Regions from separate parts of the Sporosarcina sp. P37 genome, predicted to be linked through region 3. Evidence: riboswitches for the same ligand, from Rfam matches in the RefSeq annotation. Region 3 holds a riboswitch; each other region holds the start of a gene.
The links. A riboswitch is a leader RNA that binds a small molecule or an ion and turns the genes downstream of it on or off. The one in region 3 is predicted to bind thiamine pyrophosphate.
Positions count from the first base shown of each region.

Region 1: it holds a riboswitch for thiamine pyrophosphate, as region 3 does, so the genes downstream of both, thiO (glycine oxidase ThiO) here and thiM (hydroxyethylthiazole kinase) in region 3, are expected to answer to the same signal.
Region 2: it holds a riboswitch for thiamine pyrophosphate, as region 3 does, so the genes downstream of both, SporoP37_RS10790 (thiamine phosphate synthase) here and thiM (hydroxyethylthiazole kinase) in region 3, are expected to answer to the same signal.
Region 4: it holds a riboswitch for thiamine pyrophosphate, as region 3 does, so the genes downstream of both, SporoP37_RS12445 (ABC transporter ATP-binding protein) here and thiM (hydroxyethylthiazole kinase) in region 3, are expected to answer to the same signal.

Region 1 is NZ_CP015349.1:2,412,248-2,414,446, forward strand. It holds gene SporoP37_RS12280 (Ig-like domain-containing domain) at 1-66, shown strand, start outside; gene SporoP37_RS12285 (hypothetical protein) at 179-541, opposite strand; TPP riboswitch at 646-755, shown strand; gene thiO (glycine oxidase ThiO) at 874-2,025, shown strand.
Region 2 is NZ_CP015349.1:2,090,387-2,092,585, reverse strand. It holds gene SporoP37_RS10800 (heavy metal translocating P-type ATPase) at 1-159, shown strand, start outside; gene SporoP37_RS10795 (Crp/Fnr family transcriptional regulator) at 137-826, shown strand; TPP riboswitch at 885-993, shown strand; gene SporoP37_RS10790 (thiamine phosphate synthase) at 1,062-1,673, shown strand; gene thiS (sulfur carrier protein ThiS) at 1,657-1,863, shown strand; gene SporoP37_RS10780 (thiazole synthase) at 1,860-2,199, shown strand, end outside.
Region 3 is NZ_CP015349.1:1,636,255-1,638,453, forward strand. It holds gene SporoP37_RS08555 (DUF3238 domain-containing protein) at 1-513, opposite strand, end outside; TPP riboswitch at 706-808, shown strand; gene thiM (hydroxyethylthiazole kinase) at 871-1,641, shown strand; gene thiD (bifunctional hydroxymethylpyrimidine kinase/phosphomethylpyrimidine kinase) at 1,661-2,199, shown strand, end outside.
Region 4 is NZ_CP015349.1:2,449,895-2,452,093, forward strand. It holds gene SporoP37_RS12440 (ABC transporter permease) at 1-292, opposite strand, end outside; gene SporoP37_RS12445 (ABC transporter ATP-binding protein) at 289-1,059, opposite strand; TPP riboswitch at 1,143-1,240, opposite strand; gene SporoP37_RS12450 (TetR/AcrR family transcriptional regulator) at 1,442-2,011, shown strand; gene SporoP37_RS12455 (YhgE/Pip domain-containing protein) at 2,044-2,199, shown strand, end outside.

The sequences.
Region 1 (2,199 bases), 780 kb from region 3:
ACCATCTGGGATCAGTTTACAATAAAGTTTACTACGTATGACGGCTCTACGGTGATAATTAACTAGTAACAGGTGCCTGTGCAGCACACAATTAGCTGGTTAAGTTTAGTAGTTGAATAACGTTATAGAACCCCACTTTGTGAGAAGTGGGGTTCTTCTTTCGTATTTGGAACATAGGTTAGGTATCTAATAACCATAATTTACAGTAAACCGTAAATGGCGATTTTTGATCATAATACATATTGTCTATTGGAAAATAGTCAAGCCCTGAAAAATCTGAAATGGTAAACTCCATCTTCACATTCTCTTTTAAATATTTCCCATCAGTATTGTGCAAATCTTCTATCCATAAGGTATAAGTTCCCCCAAGTTCAAACAGATCATATGTCCAGACTTCCACAATCGTATTTTTTCCATTCTCACCTTTCGCTACGTTCGCAGCCGTAGGCATCCTATAACCGTAACTGCTTGTAATATACACAGTCGCCTCGACCACACTCGCAGTTTCTACTGCATGATTGAACTTAATTGTGTGATGCACAGGCACCCGTCAAATTAACAGCAGGTTTTTAATTGTGTGAGAACCTGGCACAAGAAATAAATGACAGATTTCAGCTTGTGTGTTAATCTGAAAAAAATGAATAGTTCATCCACTGGAGGTGCCTTTGAGAAGGCTGAGATCAAAGTAATGGACTTTGGGACTCCTAGAACCTGATCCAGGTCATACTGGCGGAGGGAAGTGGCACTGCTTACAACCACTGTATGTTATAGACTGTATACATGAGGCGCTGCTTTCTTCTGGGAAGCGGCGCTTTTTTATTTCCTTCCAGACCGGTACATCAGTATGTTAACCATTTAGAGGGAGCGGAGACCATGAAGACATATGATCATATTGTAATAGGCGGAGGGGTAATTGGTTGTTCCATTGCCTATCGGCTGGCCAAGGAAGGCGTAAGCGTAGCTGTATTTGATGCAGGAAAAGCTGGACAGGCCTCGATGGCGGCAGGAGGGATGCTGGGCGCGCAAAATGAATTTGAGCGGGAAAATCCGTTATTGGACATTGCGCTGGAAAGCCGGGGGATGTTCCCTCAACTTCGTGATGAATTGCTGTCTGAAACGGGTATTGACATTGAATTACGAACAGCCGGCCTGATGAAAACGGCCGCGACAGAACAGGATCGGGACGAGCTGCGCCGGCAATATCACTTTTTATCCGAAAAGGACCCATCCATTCAGTGGCTTGAGCCGGAGGAAGTGCCGGAGATTGAACCTTGTATGACGTCTCAAACTGCTGGCGCCATTTTTCTGGAGAAAGACCATCAAGTAAAAGCCCCTTTGCTCGCACAGGCCTTTTTGAAAGCAGCAATGAATGCAGGTGTCCATGTATATGAAGAAACAAAAGTTGTTCGTCTGCTGATTCAGCAAGATCGGATAGTGGGGATTGATACTTCAGTCGGAACGTTTCATGCAGCCCAAGTGACGGTTGCAGCCGGTGCCTGGAGCAGTCATCTCTTAGCTGACACCGGCTTTTCCTTGCCCGTCATTCCTGTAAAAGGCGAATGCTTGTCGATCCGATTGGCCGGCCCTGCACCGGTTAAAACGGTTTTTGCGGTAGACGGCTGTTATATTGTGCCGAAACGAAATAAGGAAATGCTCATCGGTGCAACGTCTATTCCCGGTTCCTTTGATACATCAGTCACGGCTCGCGGTATTCTTTCTTTATTGCAGCGGGCTTCCCGTCTATTGCCTGTGCTTAGTGACGGAACGATCCACAAGACATGGGCCGGTGTACGTCCCCGGGCTGCAGACCATCTGCCAATCATGGGAGCTCATCCGTTCATCGGCGGGCTGAATATCTGTACCGGTCATTACCGGAACGGCATTTTGCTTAGCCCGATTACAGGTATACTGATGAAGGATTACATAAACGGCTGTCAGGAAACGCACAAGCTGCTTACCCCTTTGGCACCGGCACGGTTTTCCGTTGTAAGCGGCGCCAATAGGCTTGGTGCAAGATTCTTGTAAAGTTCGAACACCGAAGAAATTGGTACCTGTGCACCAAAAAACTAAATATTTTTTATAGGCACATAAAAATTTGGCGGTCTAGCTGGAACAAGTCGACTTGCAGAAATTGCAATAACAAAAGATGGTGTAAAATTCACTTCCGTTAATGGGATACAATTTCAGCAGTAATAGTTG
Region 2 (2,199 bases), 450 kb from region 3:
TTCGGTAAAGTCTTCTTGGCGTCAGGCATGCTCATCCATGAAGCAAGTGTGCTTCTGGTGATCCTGAACGCAATTCGGTTAATACGGTATACTAGTGATAAACCATCTAACCGACATCAAAATGAGGTGAAAGCGAATGAATCAGCACCAGCACGATGACCCTATGCCCTACTATTCCTGCGTGTCCCGGGTGCCTTTGTTTAATCATCTGGAAGAGCAGCAGATGGACCGCATTGTAGAACTTGCACACAGCGCGTCCCACTCACGCGGTGCAACTATTTACCGGGAAGGCGACCATCCACAAGGATTATATATTTTGCATAAAGGCCGGATCAAAATTTACCGCCTGTCGGAAAACGGCAAAGAACAATTAGTGCGTATTTTAGAGCCCGGTGATTTCACAGGCGAACTGTCACTATTTGACGCCAAACCGCATGACGCTTATGCAGAAACGCTTGAGCCTGCGGAATTATGCATTATTGGACGCGATCAAATGCAGAAGCTTCTGCAAGAGCACCCTGCGATTTCATTGAAAATGCTGGAAGAGTTTTCTCATCGACTGGCAGGTACAGAACAGCGGGCCGCACGGATTGGAATGGAATCCGCCGAGACACGGCTCGCCCTGTACTTGGCAGATTTATCAGAAGAGCAGCAGCAACTGACGGTGGAACTGCCGATGAGCCGCAAAGACTTGGCTTCCCATATCGGCACGACGCCTGAAACGATCAGCCGAAAATTAAGCTTTTTTGAAGATTCGGGCTGGATCCGGCAGTCCGGCACGAAAACTGTGCATATTCTCGATTTGGATAAGTTATTGCTAGTATAAAAGAAGCCCTTTTCATTAAGGAATGTAAATGATATGCTAGATGAGAAAAACAAAATATTTTGACCATTAGGGGAATCCTTTACAAGGACTGAGAAAAGAGTGTGGCTCTGAAACCCTTATTACCTGAACAGGTTAGAACCTGCGGAGGGAAGTGGCACGTCGCATCGTATCTATTTCTGTCGACACATCCACCACTTTCCGATTCGGGAAGTGGTTTTTTATTGGAGTGGACCGCATGAAGTTAATTGGCGTTACCGGAGACTGTCTTACGAACGATGAGCTGCTGAAGAATTTACAGCAGGCCGAGCCGTACCTTGACGCTGTGATTCTGCGCGAAAAGTCCAAGACAGATGAACAGTTGACTGATTTGATAATACGTCTGAAGGACAGGAATTTCCCGCTTGCTAAACTTATCATTCATGCCAGACCGAGTTTGGCAAGTATGTTGTCTGTCCCGCGGGTTCAGCTGACTGGTTATGGACTGTCTGTCACAGATGCACAACGGGATTATCCGAATATTTCATTCGGCTGCTCGGTACATTCCCTGCATGAGGCACTGCAAATGGAGCAAAACGGGGCAGATTGGCTGCTCTATGGACATGTTTACGAGACTGCATCAAAACCCGGGCTGCCTCCGCGCGGCACGAAGGAATTATTTGAAATCGCGTCGGCGTGTACTATTCCGGTGTATGCGATCGGCGGAATCCATCCGCATCATCTGACAGATCTGCAGCGGCATCATGTGGCTGGCGCTGCATTATTATCCCCTATGCGCTCATCAGACGCATTACGGAGTTATCGGACGGCAGTTGAAAAAGGAGAGATAGCTAATGAAGAAGATCATTGATTTGAACGGAAAGTCTTATTCCGTTGTGCCGGAAGTGGAAACGGTCCAGCAGCTGCTTACGCATCTGGAACTCAGTGACCGCATTTTGATAGTAGAGCAGAATAAAGAAATTTTGCAGAAAGACAGCTACGATGCACCGATCATGGACAGAGACCAAATTGAAATCATACATTTTGTAGGAGGCGGATAAAGATGTTACAAATTGCAGACAAGAAATTCTCTTCACGTTTATTATTAGGAACAGGCAAATACCCTTCATTTAACGTACAAAAGCAGGCAGTGGCTGTATCGGAAGCCGATATTTTGACGTTTGCTGTTCGCAGAATGGATATTTTTGAAGCATCACAGCCGAATTTCCTGGAGCAGTTGGATTTAACGCGCTACACGCTTCTTCCGAACACGGCAGGCGCAAGCACCGCGGAAGAAGCAGTGCATATTGCACGGCTGGCGAAAGCTTCCGGACTATGTGACATGGTGAAAGTGGAAATTATCGGCTGCAGCCGTTCATTGCTGCCTGATCCTGTCG
Region 3 (2,199 bases):
CACTTTGGATGCAATGGATTTACTGACATTCATTTTCTGGTTGCTGTCTATCAGCGGACGCGTTGCAGAGACACTGTACACTGCCGGCTCAGAGAGTTCTTCTCTGCGATCAATAAATCGATTGTCTGTGACGGTTTCGATGTAGTGCCCGTTACGGTAAATATCAAATTTTTCCACGTCCTTAATCCACTCCCACGACAGAGCGACTTGAGAGGAAGCAACAATTGTTGTAATTACTAACCGTGCCAAAGGGTGTTCATCTTCCTCTACTTTTGTCAGGGCAGATGTTTGGATTACAATTACATCTTTAACGCGCCCCTCCTCCACCCGTTCAATTGTATAGTGAAAAGGATGAGACGGATCCAGCTCCCCATCCGTAAATTTCGGAGCTGTCCCTTCATATACCTGCCGTTCGTTTTTATACACACGGTAATAGCCGCCTGTATCACTCCATGTAAATGATATATCCTCCAGTGTATGTTCCATCTGTTGAACTTCGAATAATTTCTCCATATGCGATCTGCTCCTTTTTGTCTATTTAATCTGAAACAGTTATACGCCTTCAGATAGTTATGCAACATTCGGCATATAGTTATACTTGGTTTTCTATGCGCAAACACACATTTTCATCGGCTCTAAACCGGTACTTCCAGTATTATTTCTACCTTTTCCATCTGTATGATATAATTAGCCTGTCTGATACATAGTCACCACTGGGGGTGCCTCCACTTTGGCTGAGATGCAATTAAGCAAACCCTTTGAACCTGATCTAGTCTGTACTAGCGGAGGGAAGTGGGTAGTTTTCATACCCAAGCGCCCATCCATGCATGGGCTTTTTGTATATATACCTTTACAGGAAGGAAGAGAAACATGCGGCTTATTCAACAGCTTCGGCAAACACAACCACTCGTTCACTGCATCACAAATGTCGTCGTGGCAAATTTCCAGGCGAATGGGTTACTCGCAATAGGCGCCTCCCCCGTAATGGCTGATGCGGCGGAAGAAGCGGAAGATATCGCAAAAATTGCCGCTTGCAGCATTTTAAATATTGGCACGTTAAAGCAACAGACGGTGGATTCAATGATTTTGGCGGGAAACAGCGCCCGCGCAGCAGGAAAACCTGTCGTATTGGATCCAGTCGGAGCAGGTGCGACACCTTTTCGTAAAGCGAGCGTCCTGAAAGTACTGGACGAAGTAGATATCACATTGATTCGCTGTAATGCAGGTGAACTGGCTGCGATCGCAGATGTACCCTGGAACGCAAAGGGGGTCGATGCGGGAGAAGGCTCGGCGGACATCGAAAGTACAGCGAAACAAACAGCCCGCAAGTATAACTGTCTGGTGGCGGTCTCAGGCGAAGTCGACATCGTGACAGACGGCTATTCCACATTGTCCATTACAGGCGGCCACCCGATGATGACTGCGATTACCGGAACGGGATGCTTACTCAGTTCTGTCACAGGCGCCTTTCTGGCAGTAGGAATGGACCGTCCGTTAGCAGCCGTGGCAGATGCACTTTCATTTTATAAGCGGGCCGGCGAACTGACAGCAGAAATTTCCCGCGGTCCCGGAGACTTTGCCGTGAACTTCCTAAATACTTTACATACATTGGATCGGGAAACAAAAACATTTTTAGTATAATTGACAGGAGGTTTTTCAATTGACAGTACAAGTAGCATTGACCATTGCTGGTTCGGATAGCGGAGGAGGCGCAGGAATTCAGGCTGACCTGAAGACATTTCAGGAGCTTGGCGTCTTTGGCACTTCTGCCATAACTGCTGTGACTGCGCAGAATACACACGGCGTTCACGGTGTGTATCCAATTCAGACAGATGGAGTAACAGCACAAATCCGTGCTGTGCTGGATGATTTTGACGTAAAAGCATGTAAAACTGGTATGCTGTTTTCGGCAGAAATCATTACAGCTGTAGCTGATCTATTAAAAGAATATCCCCCGATTCCTTTAGTCATTGACCCGGTCATGATCGCCAAAGGCGGACAATCCTTATTGCAGCAGCAGGCGATTCAGGCGCTGAAAGAACATTTACTGCCGATGGCAACGATTGTGACGCCGAATATTCCTGAAGCAGAGGTGCTGACTGGGATGCGTATACTGACAGACGAAGATGTTCAGCGGGCTGCGGCTGCTTTTATCGAAATGGGAGCGAAGGCCGTCGTTATGAAAGGCGGGCACCGCTG
Region 4 (2,199 bases), 810 kb from region 3:
ATGCAATCAGAATGGGATAAAACGCCTGCTCCATCAGCTTTTTACTGTACATGGCAATCGCCAGTGCAGATCCGACGATGATGGAAATGGACAAGCCGATCAAAATCGTCAGCGCAGTCGGAGGCAAGTGGTGGATAAACAGCTCCGTTTTTAATTCCCATAATCTGAGCAGTATGGCGGTGGGTGACGGGAAAAGGAAGCTTTTGTCGTAAAGACGCGCTGCGATTTCCCAGATGACCAGCAAGACCGAAATGAGAGAAGCCGGCCAGATATAAGAAATATTCATCTTCATATTCGCTCCTCCGAACGAAGCTCCGCGATCAGCTGCTCTTTCAATTCCACGAGTTCAGGCTGTGCCAAGTCCCGCATCACCCGCGGACGGTCAAGCGGCACCTGTACTTCGCGAATCGTCTGCACCGGCTTTTCAGCAAGTACGAAAATCCGGTCTGACAGAAATAACGCTTCGTCGATGTCATGTGTGATAAATAAAATCGTCTTATCGAGTTTGCGCCATTGACCGATCAGCCACTCCTGCATCGTCAGCCGTGTGATGGCATCGAGCGCACTGAACGGCTCGTCCAGCAATAAAATATTTGAGCCCGTGAGAATTGTGCGCAAAAACGAAACGCGCTGCCGCATGCCGCCTGACAGACTTCCGGGATACGCGTGTTCTTCGCCGGCCAGTCCGAAATCTGCGAGCAGCCCGATCATTTCATCAGCAGACGGCTTTACGCGCTGCAGCTCAAGCGGCAGCCGAACGTTTTCAAGAATCGTCCGCCACGGCATAAGCAAATCTTGCTGCGGCATATAGCCGACTTTTCCGAGACGGTCTGCAGCCGCTTCACCATTCAATAAAATGCGGCCGGAGTCGGGATTCTCAAGCCCTGTAATCAGCCGAAACAGTGTGCTTTTTCCATAACCGCTCGGCCCGATGATGCTGACAAATTCCCCTTCATTCACATGCCAGTCGACGTTGTTCAAGATAGCTGCAGGTGCTGCATGTTTCGCCGTCTGATAGTGGAACGATACGCTGTTAAATTCAAGAACTTTTGTCTTCATGTAAGCACCACTTTTCTTTTCTTCAAAAATAGACGCAAAAAAACCACTTCTATTTGCGAAGCGGTTGCATAGTACGGCCAGTCCCGTCCATATGTCCACTTCCCTCCGCTAGCATTACCTAGTGCAGGTTCAAGGGTTAAGGCAACGGCCTCTCTCAGCAAAAGCACCCCTAGTGTTTATCCACCTCTAATGGTGTCATATCGGCTACTATTAGTCAAGACTGCATTGGAATAGGTTACCAGATGCTTGTCCGTTTTATATCTAACAAATGAAACGATGCCTGAAAATGAAAGAAGAAAACTTGCATTCATTGATGAATCTATGTAATATAATGACTAGCAGACCGGAATGGTATTCTGGTCATTTTAAAGGAAGTGTCATGATGGATCGAAGAGAAGAAATAATGCTGGCGGCGGAAAAGTCGTTTACGATGTTTGGATATAAAGCGACGACCATGGATCAAGTAGCGAAAATTGCAAATGTCGGTAAGGGTACAATTTACACATTCTTCTCCAACAAAGAAGAGCTGTTTCATTCCATCGTTTGGAAGATGGTCGGTGAAATGAAAGATGTATCTGAGCAAAGCACGAGAGAAGGCGCTTCGTTTCAGGAGAATGCCCATGCACGCATCATGCAATTACTGAAATTCCGTGAAACGCATCAGCTGTTTGTTAAACTGATTGAAGAAGAAAAAGAGCTGCGCACCCCGGCAGTGGGTGATGTGCTGACGTCAATAGAAAAAGAGATTTTGAAGTTTATTGCAGGAAAGATTGAGCGCGGAGTGGCAAAAGGGGAATTGAAGCCTTGCAACAGCGAACTGGTCGCCTATCTTTTGTTTAAATCCTATCTGGCATTAGTCGTCGATTGGTCTAAAACTCACGACGAACAGCTGTCAGAGGAGCAAATTACCGATGTGCTGAATGAGACAATTTTCTCCAGCCTATTGGTATGATGCAGGAATGTAGAAGTGAGGTTTTATACTAGATGAATAAAATTTGGTTTATTGTTAAACGGGACATCCGGAATATCACAAAAAACAAAGCGGCGCTCATTGTCATTGCGGCGATTGCTTTCCTTCCTTCATTATATGCTTGGATGAATATCCTTGCTTCATGGGATCCGTACGCGAATACGCAAGGC